DNA from 4 places in the Variovorax restrictus genome. Region 1 is predicted to be linked to each of the others. Evidence: predicted binding sites of a transcription regulator. Region 1 holds the regulator's gene; each other region holds the start of a gene.
The links. The regulator FNR, encoded in region 1, switches genes on or off when oxygen is low (the NO sensors DNR and NnrR bind a similar motif). The targets are predictions, from matches to a motif close to TTGATNNNNATCAA.
Positions count from the first base shown of each region.

Region 2: ACSFA0_RS18270 (universal stress protein) is a predicted target of FNR. The motif match lies at 1,775-1,788, and genes of this name have one in related genera.
Region 3: ACSFA0_RS08430 (universal stress protein) is a predicted target of FNR. The motif match lies at 1,584-1,597, and genes of this name have one in related genera.
Region 4: ACSFA0_RS07045 (OmpW/AlkL family protein) is a predicted target of FNR. The motif match lies at 1,835-1,848, and genes of this name have one in related genera.

Region 1 covers NZ_JBPJZH010000001.1:2,981,143-2,984,330, reverse strand. The annotation lists gene ccoG (cytochrome c oxidase accessory protein CcoG) at 1-1,019, shown strand, start outside; gene ACSFA0_RS14095 (FixH family protein) at 1,038-1,328, shown strand; gene ACSFA0_RS14090 (hypothetical protein) at 1,339-1,590, shown strand; gene fnr (fumarate/nitrate reduction transcriptional regulator Fnr) at 1,571-2,287, opposite strand; gene hemN (oxygen-independent coproporphyrinogen III oxidase) at 2,516-3,188, shown strand, end outside.
Region 2 covers NZ_JBPJZH010000002.1:773,517-776,704, reverse strand. The annotation lists gene ACSFA0_RS18285 (cupredoxin domain-containing protein) at 1-415, shown strand, start outside; gene ACSFA0_RS18280 (DUF411 domain-containing protein) at 442-906, shown strand; gene ACSFA0_RS18275 (copper-binding protein) at 930-1,229, shown strand; gene ACSFA0_RS18270 (universal stress protein) at 1,237-1,689, opposite strand; gene ACSFA0_RS18265 (acetate/propionate family kinase) at 1,838-3,106, opposite strand; gene ACSFA0_RS18260 (bifunctional enoyl-CoA hydratase/phosphate acetyltransferase) at 3,133-3,188, opposite strand, start outside.
Region 3 covers NZ_JBPJZH010000001.1:1,778,879-1,782,066, reverse strand. The annotation lists gene ACSFA0_RS08435 (phenylacetate--CoA ligase family protein) at 1-630, opposite strand, end outside; gene ACSFA0_RS08430 (universal stress protein) at 666-1,508, opposite strand; gene ACSFA0_RS08425 (DUF6622 family protein) at 1,786-2,310, shown strand; gene ACSFA0_RS08420 (2TM domain-containing protein) at 2,328-2,621, shown strand; gene ACSFA0_RS08415 (alpha/beta hydrolase family protein) at 2,615-3,188, shown strand, end outside.
Region 4 covers NZ_JBPJZH010000001.1:1,503,626-1,506,813, forward strand. The annotation lists gene ACSFA0_RS07040 (GMP reductase) at 1-892, opposite strand, end outside; gene ACSFA0_RS07045 (OmpW/AlkL family protein) at 1,102-1,755, opposite strand; gene azu (azurin) at 1,986-2,438, shown strand; gene ACSFA0_RS07055 (UvrD-helicase domain-containing protein) at 2,483-3,188, shown strand, end outside.

The sequences.
Region 1 (3,188 bases):
TCGAAGGCGCCCGCAGCGCGCGCATGCGGCTCGACAAGGGCTCGCTGACGATGGAACGGGGCGTCAAGAAGACCTTCAAGCACATCGTGTGGCTGGGCATCGCGATGTGGACCGGCTTCACCTTCGTCGGCTATTTCACGCCCATCCGTGAGCTGGGCATGGCCTTCCTGCAGACGCAGATGGGCTCGTGGGAGGTCTTCTGGGCCTTCTTCTACGGCTTCGCGACCTACGGCAACGCGGGCTTCATGCGCGAGCAGGTCTGCAAGTACATGTGCCCGTACGCGCGTTTCCAGGGCGCGATGTTCGACCGCGACACGCTCATCGTCAGCTACGACGCGGCGCGTGGCGACCCGCGCGGCGCGCGCGGCAAGCAGCATGAGCGCAACGGTCTGGGCGACTGCATCGACTGCACGCTGTGCGTGCAGGTGTGCCCGACCGGCATCGACATCCGCGATGGGCTGCAGTACGAATGCATCGGCTGCGGCCTGTGCGTGGACGCGTGCAACACGGTGATGGACAAGATGGACTACCCGCCCGGGCTGATCCGCTATGCCACGCAGAACGGCCTGGCCGCGGGCTGGTCGGCACGCCAGGTGCTCGCGCGGGTGTTCCGTCCGCGCGTGCTCATCTACGGCAGCGTGCTCGCCGCACTGTGCATCGGCCTGCTCGCGAGCCTGGTGACGCGCACGCCACTGAAGGTCGACGTGGTGCGCGACCGCGCCTCGCTCGCCCGCATCGTCGAGGGCGGCATGCTGGAGAACGTCTATCGCCTGCAGGTCATGAACGCGACCGAGCGACCGCAGCGCTACCAGATCACCACCAGCGGCCTCGATGGTCTCTCGGTGGTGGCCGGCGACACGGTCGAGGTGCAGCCCGCGGAGTCACGCTGGGTCGCCGTGCGACTGCAGCTGCCCTACGGTGCCGCGCCCGTGGGCTCGCACCCGGTCTACTTCGACGTGCGGGCCGCCGACGGCGGCGCCCATGTGTCGGAGAAAGCCATCTTTCTCGTTCCGCGCTGAACCCCCAGGAGACAACCCATGAATGCCCTTGCATCGAAGACGCCCGACGGCACGGACGACGCGGCCGAGCCGTGGTGGAAGTTCCCGTACGTGTGGATGGTGATCGCCGGCCCGGCCATCGTCGTGGTGGCCGGCTTCGCCACGCTGTGGCTGGCCATCCGCACACCGGACCCGGTCATCGCGGCCGACTACTACCGCCAGGGCCTCGAGATCAACAAGACGCTGGCCGACAAGAAGCTGATGCCCGCGCAGACCGGCCGCAACCATGCGGCCACGCCGAGCGAAGACGTACCGCTCCCCAAGCGGTGAGCCGAACGCGATGAAACGCCGCATTCGCCGTCTGGCCTGGATTCTCTGGCCGTCGTTCCTTCTGGCCAGCGTCGTCGAGATGCTGGTGTTCGCCATGGTCGACCCGAGCGACGTGCACTGGCGCGGCGAGCCGCTGCCGCTGTCGCGCCAGGGGCTCTACACCGCGAGCTTCTTCGTCTTCTGGATCTTGGCGATGGGCTCGAGCGCGCTGACCGCGCTGCTCGCGATGTCGCGGCGCGAGGTCAACACGCCGGAGCGTTGACCAGCCGGCGCAGTTTGTCGGCGTCGACGATGCGCACGTGGCGCTGCTGCACTGCGACGATGCCGTCTTCGACGAACTTCGACAGCGTCCGGCTCACCGTCTCGAGCTTGAGCCCGAGGTAGCTGCCGATCTCTTCGCGGGTCATGCGCAGCACCAGCTCCGACTGCGAGAAGCCGCGCGCATGCAGGCGCTGCACCAGGTTCAGCAGGAATGCGGCCAGGCGCTCTTCGGCGCGCATGCTGCCCAGCAGCAGCATCACGCCGTGCTCACGCACGATCTCGCGGCTCATGATCTGGTGCACATGCCGCTGCAGAGCCGTCACCTCGCGCGACAGCTCCTCGATGCGGTCGAAGGGCATGACGCAGACCTCGGCGTCTTCGAGCGCGACCGCGTCGCAGGTGTGGTGGTCGTTCACGATGCCGTCCAGGCCGATGATCTCCCCGGCCATCTGGAAGCCGGTGACCTGGTCGCGGCCGTCTTCCGATGTCACGCGGGTCTTGAAGACGCCGGTGCGGATGGCGTAGAGCGAGGTGAAGCGCTCGCCGTTGTGGAACAGCGTTTCGCGCCGCTTCACCTTGCGGCGCGTGGCAACGATCTCGTCGATGCGCTTCAGGTCGGCGGGCTGCAGGCCGATCGGCATGCACAACTCGCGCAGGTTGCAGTTGGAACAGGCGACTTTGATGGTTTCGGGGGTCATGGGTGCGGGCGGGGCAGGCGGGGAGTGCGCTGCCGACGCTTCGGTGGTTTGAGGGCATTGTTCGCGAGCGGTGGGTGCGCAGGCTTGACGGGCGTCAATGAAGACGGGCCCGGTTGGCGGCACAGTCGACGAGCCCTGAGCGCTCCAACCACCATGCCATCCACCCTCCTGACCGAATCCGCCGCACCGACCCGTCTGCAGCGGGTTGCCGCCTCTGCTGCACCCGTGATGACGCCGGCGACCCTGAAGCGCTTCGACGTCGCCGGCCCGCGCTACACCTCGTACCCGACGGCGGACCGCTTCGTCGAGGCTTTCGGCTGCGACGACTACGCGCAGGCGCTGCGCCAGCGCCGCACGGGCACCAGCGCCCGTGCGCTGCCGCTGTCGCTCTATGTGCACGTGCCGTTCTGCGACTCGCTGTGCTACTTCTGCGCCTGCAACAAGATCGTCACCAAGCACCACGAGCGCGCCGACGAGTACCTGCGCTACCTGGCGCGCGAGGTCGACCTGCAGGTGGCGCAGCTCGGGCGCGGCGCGCTGGTGAGCCAGCTGCATCTGGGCGGCGGCACGCCAACCTTCCTCGACGACGCCAGCCTCGCGCGGCTGATGGACATCCTGCGCAGCGCCTTCGTGCTGGCGCCCGACGGCGAGTATTCAATCGAGATCGATCCGCGCACCATCGACGCGAGCCGGCTCGAGACGCTGGCGGCGATGGGCTTCAACCGCCTGAGCTTCGGCGTGCAGGACTTCGACCCCGCCGTGCAGAAGGCGGTGCACCGCATCCAGCCTGCGGCGCAGGTGTTCGACCTGATGGCCGCGGCGCGGCGCATCGGCTTCGCGTCGGTCAACGTCGACCTGATCTATGGCCTGCCCAAGCAGACGGCTGCGTCCTTCGACCGCA
Region 2 (3,188 bases), on a different contig from region 1:
CCGTGCCGCGCAGGCCGCGCTGCCCGCGGAACAGCAGGCCTGGGGCATTGCCGGCGAAGCCCGGGCCGTGCGCCGCACCATCGACATCGCCATGACCGACGACATGCGCTTCACGCCATCGGTGATCGACGTGCGCGAAGGCGAGACCGTCCGCCTGCGCCTGCGCAACCGCGGCAAGGAGCTGCACGAGCTGGTGCTCGGCACTCGCGCGACCATCGACGAGCATGCCGAACAGATGAAGAAGCACCCGACCATTGAGCATGACGACCCGTGGATGGCGCATGTGAAGGCCGGCCGAACGGGCGAGCTGGTGTGGCACTTCAACCGCCCCGGCGACTTCGATTTCGCCTGCCTGGTCGGCGACCACTACGAACTCGGCATGGCCGGGCGCGTGCGTGTGCTGCCCGCCCGATGAACCCGCTGAATTTCAAGGAGTCCCTCATGAACAGACGCACGCTTCTGCGCCACACGCCCTTCGCCCTGCTCGCCGTCGGCACGCTGCTGACGTCCGGCGCCCATGCGGCCGCACCGATGGTCGACATCTGGAAAGACCCCAACTGCGGCTGTTGCCTCGACTGGGTCAAGCACCTCAATGCCAACGGCTTCGCCACGCGCGTGCACGACAAAGGCAATGCCGCGGCGCGCCAACGTCTGGGCATCCCCGCGAAGTTCGGCTCCTGCCATACCGCCCAGGTCGACGGCTACGCCATCGAGGGTCATGTGCCGGCAGCCGATCTGCGACGACTGCTCAAGGAACGTCCCCGCGCCGTGGGTCTCGCCGTTCCCGGCATGCCGATCGGCTCGCCGGGCATGGACGGTGCGGTGTACGGCGACCGGCGGGACCCCTACGACGTGCTGCTGGTGCTGGCCGGTGGCGGCTCGCGTGTCTTCAGCAGCCACCGTTGAACCCACGGACGAAAGGAGCCGTCATGACGCGACGTTTCATCACGCCCCTGGCCCTCGGCCTGGCCACCCTGTCCCTCGCCGCTTTCGCCCAGGCGCCGCTGCCTCTGGTTGACGGCGAGGTGCGCAAGGTCGACATCGCGCAGCAGAAGATCACGCTGCGCCACGCCGAGATTCCGAACATCGAGATGAGCCCGATGACGATGGTGTTCCGCGTGAAGGAGCCCGCCCTGCTCACGCAGGTTCAGGCCGGCGACAAGGTGCGGTTCACCGCCGACAAGCTCGACGGCACGCTCACGGTGATCACGATCGAACCCGTGCGCTGACCGATGCTCAGTCGCGCTGCGCGCGCACCAGCATCACGGGCACCGGCGCCAGGCGCGCGACCTGCTCGGCGTCGCTGCCGAGCAGCAGGCGGTCGACCCCGCGCCGGCCATGCGTGCCGAGCACGATCAGGTCGGCGCCGGAGGTCGCCGCATGCTCGACGATGCGCTCGGACACCCGGTCGCCACAGCATTCCACCAGCACGGTCTCCACTGCGACCGGCGTGCCGGCCAGCCCGGCCTTGGCGGTGTCGAGCAGCGCCTGGCCGGCCGCGAGGAAGCGCGGGCGGATGTCCTGGAGGTAGACCGCCGGTCGCTCGAAGCCGTTGACGTGCGCAGCGTCGTCGACGATGTGCAGCAGCACCAGCGATGCGCCGCAGAGCTGCGCCAACTGCGCAGCTTCGGTCAGCGCGCGCTGCGAGGTCGTGCTGCCATCGATGGGGACCAGGATCTTTCGGTACATGACGGAGGGACTCGATCGGCCGGGGTGCGGCGGTGGATGAAGGGGGGATCGGCCCCCACTCTAGGTGCGGCGCCTCGGCGGGCGCTTGATGGCGATCAAGTCCGCCCGACGGCCCGGATGAACACCGCGTCGCGGCGAATCGTCGGCATCAGTCGACCGAGCCGTCGGCGCTGGCGCGGAACAGCAGCGCCGCGGCATCGCGCGCGGCGATCCACTCCTCGTTGGTCGGCTCCACCGCCACGCCCACGCGGCTGTCGGCGGCAGAGATCCAGGGGGCATGGCGCGCGTTGGCCGCATCGTCCAGCACCAGGCCGAGGTAGCCCAGCGCGGCGCAGACGCGCTCGCGGATCGGCGTGCTGTGCTCGCCCACGCCGGCCGTGAAGACCAGCAGGTCCAGCCCGCCGAGCACCGCCACCAGCGCGCCGATCTCGCGCACGATGCGGCGAACGTAAAGCGCCAGCGCGGCACGCACGCGCTCGCCGACCTCGTCTTCCCGGTCCTCCGCGGCCAGCAGCACACGCGGCTCCGACGAAACGCCCGACACGCCCAGCAGGCCTGACGCGTGGTACAGCAGATGCCCGACCTGCGCCACGGTGAGCTGCTCGACCTCCATCAGGTAGAGCACGACGCCCGGGTCCAGCGCGCCGGTGCGCGTGCCCATCATCACGCCGTCGAGCGCGGAGAAGCCCATCGTCGTGGCGACGCTGCGCAGGCCCTGCATGGCGCACAGGCTCGCGCCGCTGCCCAGGTGCGCGACGATCGTGCGGCCACGCGCGCGCTCGCCATGCCGCTCGGGCAAGGCCACCGACAGGTACTCGTACGACAGGCCATGGAAGCCGTAGCGGCGCAGTCCCCGCTCCCATGCGGCGTAGGGCAGCGGCAGCATCCGCTCGACGGCGGGCAAGGTGTGGTGGAAGGACGTATCGAAGCAGGCGACCTGCGGAAGGGCCGGCTGCGACGCCAGCAGCGCGGCCATGGCCTCCAGCGCGAACGGCTGGTGCAGCGGCGCCAGGGGAACGAAGGCCCGCAGGTCGGCCAGCACCGTGGCGTCGATGCGCACCGGGGCCGCGTACTTGCTGCCGCCATGCACCACGCGGTGCGCCACCGCCGCCAGCGGGCGGCCGGCCAGCCGGGCGGTCACGCGATCGCGGATGTGCGCCAGCGCCGCGTGGTACGGCTGCTGCGCGTCGAGGGCGACCGGCCCCGGCGCGACGCCGGTTTCACCATAGGTCGGCGCCGGACCGCCGATGTCCTGCACCTTGCCGTTCCAGGCCGGCACGCGCGGCAGCGGCGACGCGCCGGCATCGAACAGCGCGAACTTGATGCTCGATGAGCCGCAGTTGAGCACCAGGACCAGGCGGCTCGTCGGCGTCGAGGCATCCGGTGCATGCGGCGAATCGGGACGTGGAAGGTTCATGGTGCTTCTGCGTGGGCATTGCGCATTCAGGGTCGCGCCGTGCGGTAGCGATGTGCCAGCAGCAGCGCGATGGCGCACGAGG
Region 3 (3,188 bases), 1.2 Mb from region 1:
GAGCGCCGCGATGGGCTGCAGGAAGGAGATGCCGTGCAACCGGGGCGCCAGGTACGGGTTGAGCCGGCGCAGGCGTTCGATCGAGACGGTGCTGGCGAAGTGCCCGTCGATGGCGCCGACGAACGCGATGCGCTGGGTCAGCCCCAGGGGATCGACCCAGGCCCGCATCGGATCGAGGACCGGTCGCCGCAGGGCCTCCAGCGCGTCGTTGACGGCCATGGCGAACGGGTCCTGCACGAAGATGCCCGGCGCGCCGCTGCTGCCGGAACTCTCCCAGACGATGTACCGCCCGCCGAAGGCTTCGCCAATGCGTGAGCGGTCCGCCATGAAGGCGCGCAGCGCGTCCAGCGTGAGCGCCGGGTCCGTCACCCATTGGTCGAAGCGCTGCATCAGGTCGGCCTTGCGCATCACCGGCAGGTCGGCCAGCCGCAGCGCCGACGCCGGGCGCCCGCCGAGCACCTTCCGATAGAGCGGCGAGTGGCGTGCCGCATGCGCCAGCAGATCGGCCAGGCGCTGCCGGGCGCGCTGCGCGACGGCGTCCGCACCGCCCAGGGGCGCCATCGCCACATCGGCGGCGACGCTGCCGTTCCACCAGGCCTGCGCAAGGCCGGTCGAGAAAGCGTCGGGCATGGCAGGGGGCCCCGGGGCGATCGGGGCCGACATGTTCAATGCCCCAGCAGGAGTGGCACGGTCATCTCTGCGAGGAGTTGCCGCGTCACGCCGCCCAGCGCGCGCTCCCGCAGGCGCCCATGGCCGTAGGCGCCCACCACGAGCAAGTCGGCGCCGTGGTCGGACACCCGCGACAGCAGTGCATCGGCCAGACCGCTCTCGACCACGTCCGACTCGGCGGTGGCCCGCACGCCGTGCCGGTGCAGGAAAGCCAGAACCTCGGGGATCTGCCAATCGGGCGGAGCCGCCATGTCGCCCGGGTGGCGCAGGGAGACCAGGGTGACCCGTGCGGCACGGCGCAGCACGGGAACGGCCGCGCCCAGCGCGACCGCCGCTGCGCGCGAGCCGTCCCACCCCACCAGCACCTGGCGGGGCAAGCCGCTCACCGTGCCGACGCCAGGCAGCACCAGCACCGGACGGCCCAGCGCCAGCAGAACCGGGTCGACCAGCCGGTGTGCCGTGATGTCCCGAGGCTCGCCGACGCCGTCCTGGCCCAGCACCACCAGGTCGCTGGTGCGCCCATGCCGCACCAGCGCCTGGACCGTGGGCTCGTCGCTCAGTCGCACCTCGCAGGACAGGGGACCGTCGCCAGCGATGCTGTCGTGGAAGGCGCGGGCAATGGCGTCCGAACGGCGCTTGAGGTGGCCCGCCGATGCGGCCACGGAATCGTCCGCGCTGCCGTCGATCTCATCGGCGGGGATCACCCCGTCGTACAGGCCCGTCGGCACGAGCCCGACGAGATGGCTTCCGAAGGCCCGGGCCCAGCCCGCCGCCAGCGTTGCGCGCGTGGCGCTGCGCGGGGAGCGGTCCAGGTGGACAAGCATGGTGGGGTAGTTCATGAACGCCCTTGCGGTGCCGCGCCCTGGGGCGGACGCGTGACAGCACCGATCTTGCGGGCGCAGGGCGCCCTTCCCTTGACGCAGATCAAGGGCGTGGCACAGGCGCGGTGCGCCCCAGGCCAGCGCGGTCCGTGCGGTTCACCCCTGCCGCCGACATCCTGCACCGCCAGTGCGCATTTCGTCGCATCGCGCTGTCGCGGTCTTCGCGGCCCGGGCACAGTCGCGTCCGTTGCCACCTCCTCTACCTTTTCATCCACCCCTGCGTCCAGGAGCCCTCATGCTGACCCAGATCCTCGCCGGCACACCCCGCTGGGTGTTCGCCCTCTTCGCCCTGCTGCTGTGGCTGGGAGGCCGCCAGTTGCTGTCGCATCGCCTGAGTCTCCTGCGCGCCACCGCGATGCCCCTCGCCATGACCGCCCTGTCGATCTACGGGGTGCTGTCGGTCTTCAGCCACCAGCCGATCGCCGGGCTCGGCTGGGCCGCGGCCGCGCTGGTGGCCGGCTTCATCGTGCAGCAGCGGCCGCTGCCGGACAGCACCCGTTACAACGCCGCCACGCGCCGCTTCCACGTGGGCGGCAGCGCCGTGCCGCTGGTGTTGATGATGGGCATCTTCTTCACCAAGTACGCGGTGGGCGTGCAGCTGACGATGCACCCTGCGATGGCGGACGACCTGACCTTCGCCCTCTGCCTGGGCGTGCTGTACGGTGCGTTCAGCGGCATCTTCATGGCGCGCGGCCTGCGGCTGTGGAAGCTGGCGTTGCGGCGCGACGCCGCCCTCGTCACCCCCACCCAGTGCGCCTGAAACCACCGAAATCCTCCATGCAACAACACACCGACATTCAACTCGACCGACTGGCACGCCGCCGCGCCAGGGCGAAGCTGGGCTTCTTCTTCCACGCGAGCGTCTATGTCGCGGTGAACTTCGGGCTGATCGCGCTGTCGCTCTACAACAGCCGGGCCTGGGCGATCTTCCCGCTGCTCGGCTGGGGCATCGGCCTGCTCTTCCATGGGCTCTCGGTCTGGGTGTTCGCGCCCGGCAGCGACCTGATGGAACGCATGGTGCGGCGCGAACGCGCGAAGCTCCCAGCGAGCAGCCGGGGGGAGCCGTGGTAGCCGCGGGCCTGCGGCGGCTGCTGGCCGCCGCGGCGCTCGGCCTCGCGAGCGCCGCAGTGGTCGCCGCCACCGGCCTCACGACGCTGGCCGCGCCGCCCGAGAGCGGCCCGATCACTGTCTTCTATCCCACGGCCGCGCCCACCGCACGGCTGCAGCGCGGGCCCTTCGTCGTCGAGGCGGCACTCGACGCGGCACCGCAGCGCGGCAATGGCCGGCTCGTCGTGATGTCGCATGGCTCTGGTGGCTCGCCCTGGCCGCAGGCCGACCTGGCCATCGCGCTGGTGCAAGCCGGCTTCACCGTGGCGATGCCCGAGCACGCCGGCGACAACCATCGCGACATGAGCGCCGTCGGGCCGCGCTCCTGGCAACATCGTCCGCGCGAGGTGTCGCAGGCCATCGATGCGATGGCCGCCGATGCGCGCTTCGCGCCCCTGCTCGACTTCCAGCGCGTGGGCCACTACGGCATGTCTGCCGGCGGCCTCACCGCGCTGACGCTGGCCGGCGCGCAATGGTCGCCGTCCCGGCTCGCGGCGCACTGCGACGCCCACATCGCCGACGACTTTCCGA
Region 4 (3,188 bases), 1.5 Mb from region 1:
CATAGCTGATGGAGCTCTGCACGTCCTGCTCCATCTCGATCAGTGTGTCGGCCAGCTTGCCCTTGATCGGCTCGAGAATGCGCTTGCCTTCGACGTGCTTGTACTCGCCCTTGTTGAAGTCGCTGGCCGAGCCGTAGTACTCCTTGAAGAGCACGCCGTCGACCTCGACCGTCTTGCCGGGCGATTCCTCATGGCCGGCGAAGAGTGAGCCGATCATCACCATCGACGCGCCGAATCGGATGCTCTTGGCGATGTCGCCGTGGTCGCGGATGCCGCCGTCGGCAATGATCGGCTTGGTCGCCACGCGCGCACACCACTTGAGCGCGCTCAACTGCCAGCCACCCGTGCCGAAGCCGGTCTTGAGCTTGGTGATGCATACCTTGCCCGGGCCGATGCCGACCTTGGTCGCGTCGGCGCCCCAGTTCTCCAGGTCGATGACGGCTTCGGGCGTGCCCACGTTGCCCGCGATCACGAAGCTCTTCGGCAATTTGTCCTTGAGGTAGCCGATCATGGCCTTCACCGTGTCGGCATGGCCGTGCGCGATGTCGATCGTGATGTATTCCGGCACGAGGCCGGCCGCGGCCAATTGGTCGACCGTGTCGTAGTCCGCCTGCTTCACGCCCAGCGAGATCGAGGCGAAGGTGCCCTTGGCGTGCATGTGCTTGACGAACTTGACGTTGTCGAGGTCGAAGCGATGCATCACATAGAAATAGCCGTGCTGCGCCAGCCAGAGGCTGATGCGCTCGTCGACCACCGTCTTCATGTTGGCCGGCACGACCGGGAGCCGGAAGCTGCGGCCGCCGAGCGTGACGCTGGCGTCGCATTCCGAGCGGCTTTCCACGCGGCATTTGCGCGGCAGCAGGAGGATGTTGTCGTAATCGAAGATCTGCATGAGAAACCAAGCTCCTGTGAAGGTGCACCGTCGGAACGATTTCCGGCGGCGTTGGGCGCTTGGTCCCGGCCCGGTCGATTCAGCGTCTTGCAGACGAAAAAAAACCGGGCGACAAGAAACTTGGGCCCGGTGACCGATTCTAGGCAGGTGCCGGCTCGCGTGCGAGGTTCCTTTTGTATAGACCTTATTCGCGAACCGGCTGTGCTCGATCAGAAGCGGTAGCCGATGCCCACGCCGATCAGCAGCGGGTCGACCTTGACCGTCGACAGCTTCGTGCCGTTCATGCTGACGTCGGTGCGAATCTGCACCTTCTTCACGTCGAAGTTCAGGAACACGTTCTTGGCGACCTTGATGTCGAAACCGGCGCCCACGGCCAGGCCGAAGCTGTTGTGGTCGAGGCCGAGTCGGCCGACGGTCGGCACGTTCAGGTTGACCGAGCTGATGCGCGTGTAGTTGAAACCGGCACCGACGTAGGGGCGGAAGGTGCCTTCCGGGATGAAGTGATACTGCAGGGTCAGCGTCGGCGGCAGGTGCTTGAAAGTGCCGATGTCCACCGGGCCGCCGAGCGCACTCTGCTCGACCGTCACGCGCTGCTTTTGCGGCACCGTCAGCACCAACTCTGCGGCGATGTTCGGCGTGAAGAAGTAGGTGATGTCGAGCTCGGGGATCGTCTTGTTGTTGATCGTGATTGCATCCTTGGGCACGGCGAGGGCGCCGATGGCATCCGACTTGTCGGCCGGATCGAGGTGCACGGCGCGCAGGCGCACCAGCCAGTTGCCTTGGGCTTCCTGCGCCAGCGCAGGAACGGCGCACAGCGTGCCGAGCAGGGTGGCGACAAGGGCGCGGGCGAGATTCTTCTTCATGGTCTTGGGACTCCAGTAGTGACCGACACGAGGGGTCGGATGCCGAGGCCCAGTGTCCGCAGGGGCAAGGTTTGCTTCCTTGATCCACGGCAACGTTTTCGGCGGGGTGTTTCAAAGCCGCAACGTCACGCGTGCGCCTTGACGCCGGTCAGTGTTGCGGGGGACGATGCCGTCACACTGTCCGCACCGCAGCGCTTTTGCGCGGCTTCACCGTCCTGGAGACTGTTCTCATGTTTCGTCATCGTTACGCCGCCCTCGCCGTCCTGGCCTTCGCCTCGTCCTCCGTCTTCGCCGCCGACTGCACCGTCGAGATCGAAGGCAACGACGCCATGCAGTTCAACAAGCCCGTCATCGAAGTGAGCAAGGCGTGCAAGGACTTCACCGTCAAGCTGAAACACAGCGGCAAGCTGCCGAAGCAGGCCATGGGCCACAACTGGGTGCTGACCAAGACCGCCGACGTGCAGGCCGTGGCCACCGACGGCATCGCCGCCGGTCTTCCGCAGAACTATGTGAAGGCCGGTGACGCACGCGTCGTGGCGCACACCAAGGTCCTCGGCGGTGGCGAAAGCGACAGCGTGACCTTCGCCGTGGCCAAGCTCGGCGCGGCCGACAGCTACACCTACTTCTGCTCCTTCCCCGGCCACTCGGCGATCATGAAGGGCACGCTGAAGCTGGTGAAATAAGCGGCACGGGCACCGCGCGGACCCCGGCTTCCTACAATGCCGGGATGTCTCTTTTCGGCTCGCACGACGCCTCCGCCGGCGCCCCCTCCTTTCCAGCGGCCGCCTCGCCCCTGCTCGCCAACCTCAACCCCGAGCAGCTCGCGGCGGTCACGCTGCCTGCGGGCAACGCGCTGATCCTCGCCGGAGCCGGGTCGGGCAAGACGCGGGTGCTCACCACCCGCATCGCCTGGCTGATGCAGACGGGCCAGGTGTCGCCCGGCGGCATCCTGGCCGTGACCTTCACCAACAAGGCGGCGAAGGAGATGATGACGCGGCTGACCTCGATGCTGCCCGTCAATGTGCGGGGCATGTGGATCGGCACCTTCCATGGCCTGTGCAACCGCTTCCTGCGCGCGCACTGGAAGCTGGCCAACCTGCCGTCCACCTTCCAGATCCTCGACACGCAGGACCAGCTCTCGGCCATCAAGCGGCTGATGAAGCAGTTCAACGTCGACGACGAACGCTTTCCCGCCAAGCAGACGCAATGGTTCATCGCCGGCGCCAAGGAAGACGGCCTGCGCCCGCGCGACGTCGAGGTGCGCAGCGAAGACGACCGCAAGAAGGTCGAGATCTACCAGCTCTACGAAGAGCAGTGCCAGCGCGAAGGCGTGGTCGACTTCGGCGAGCTGATGCTGCGCAGCTACGAGCTGTTGCGCGACAACGACCCGGTCCGCGAGCACTACCAGCGGCGCTTTCGCCACATCCTGATCG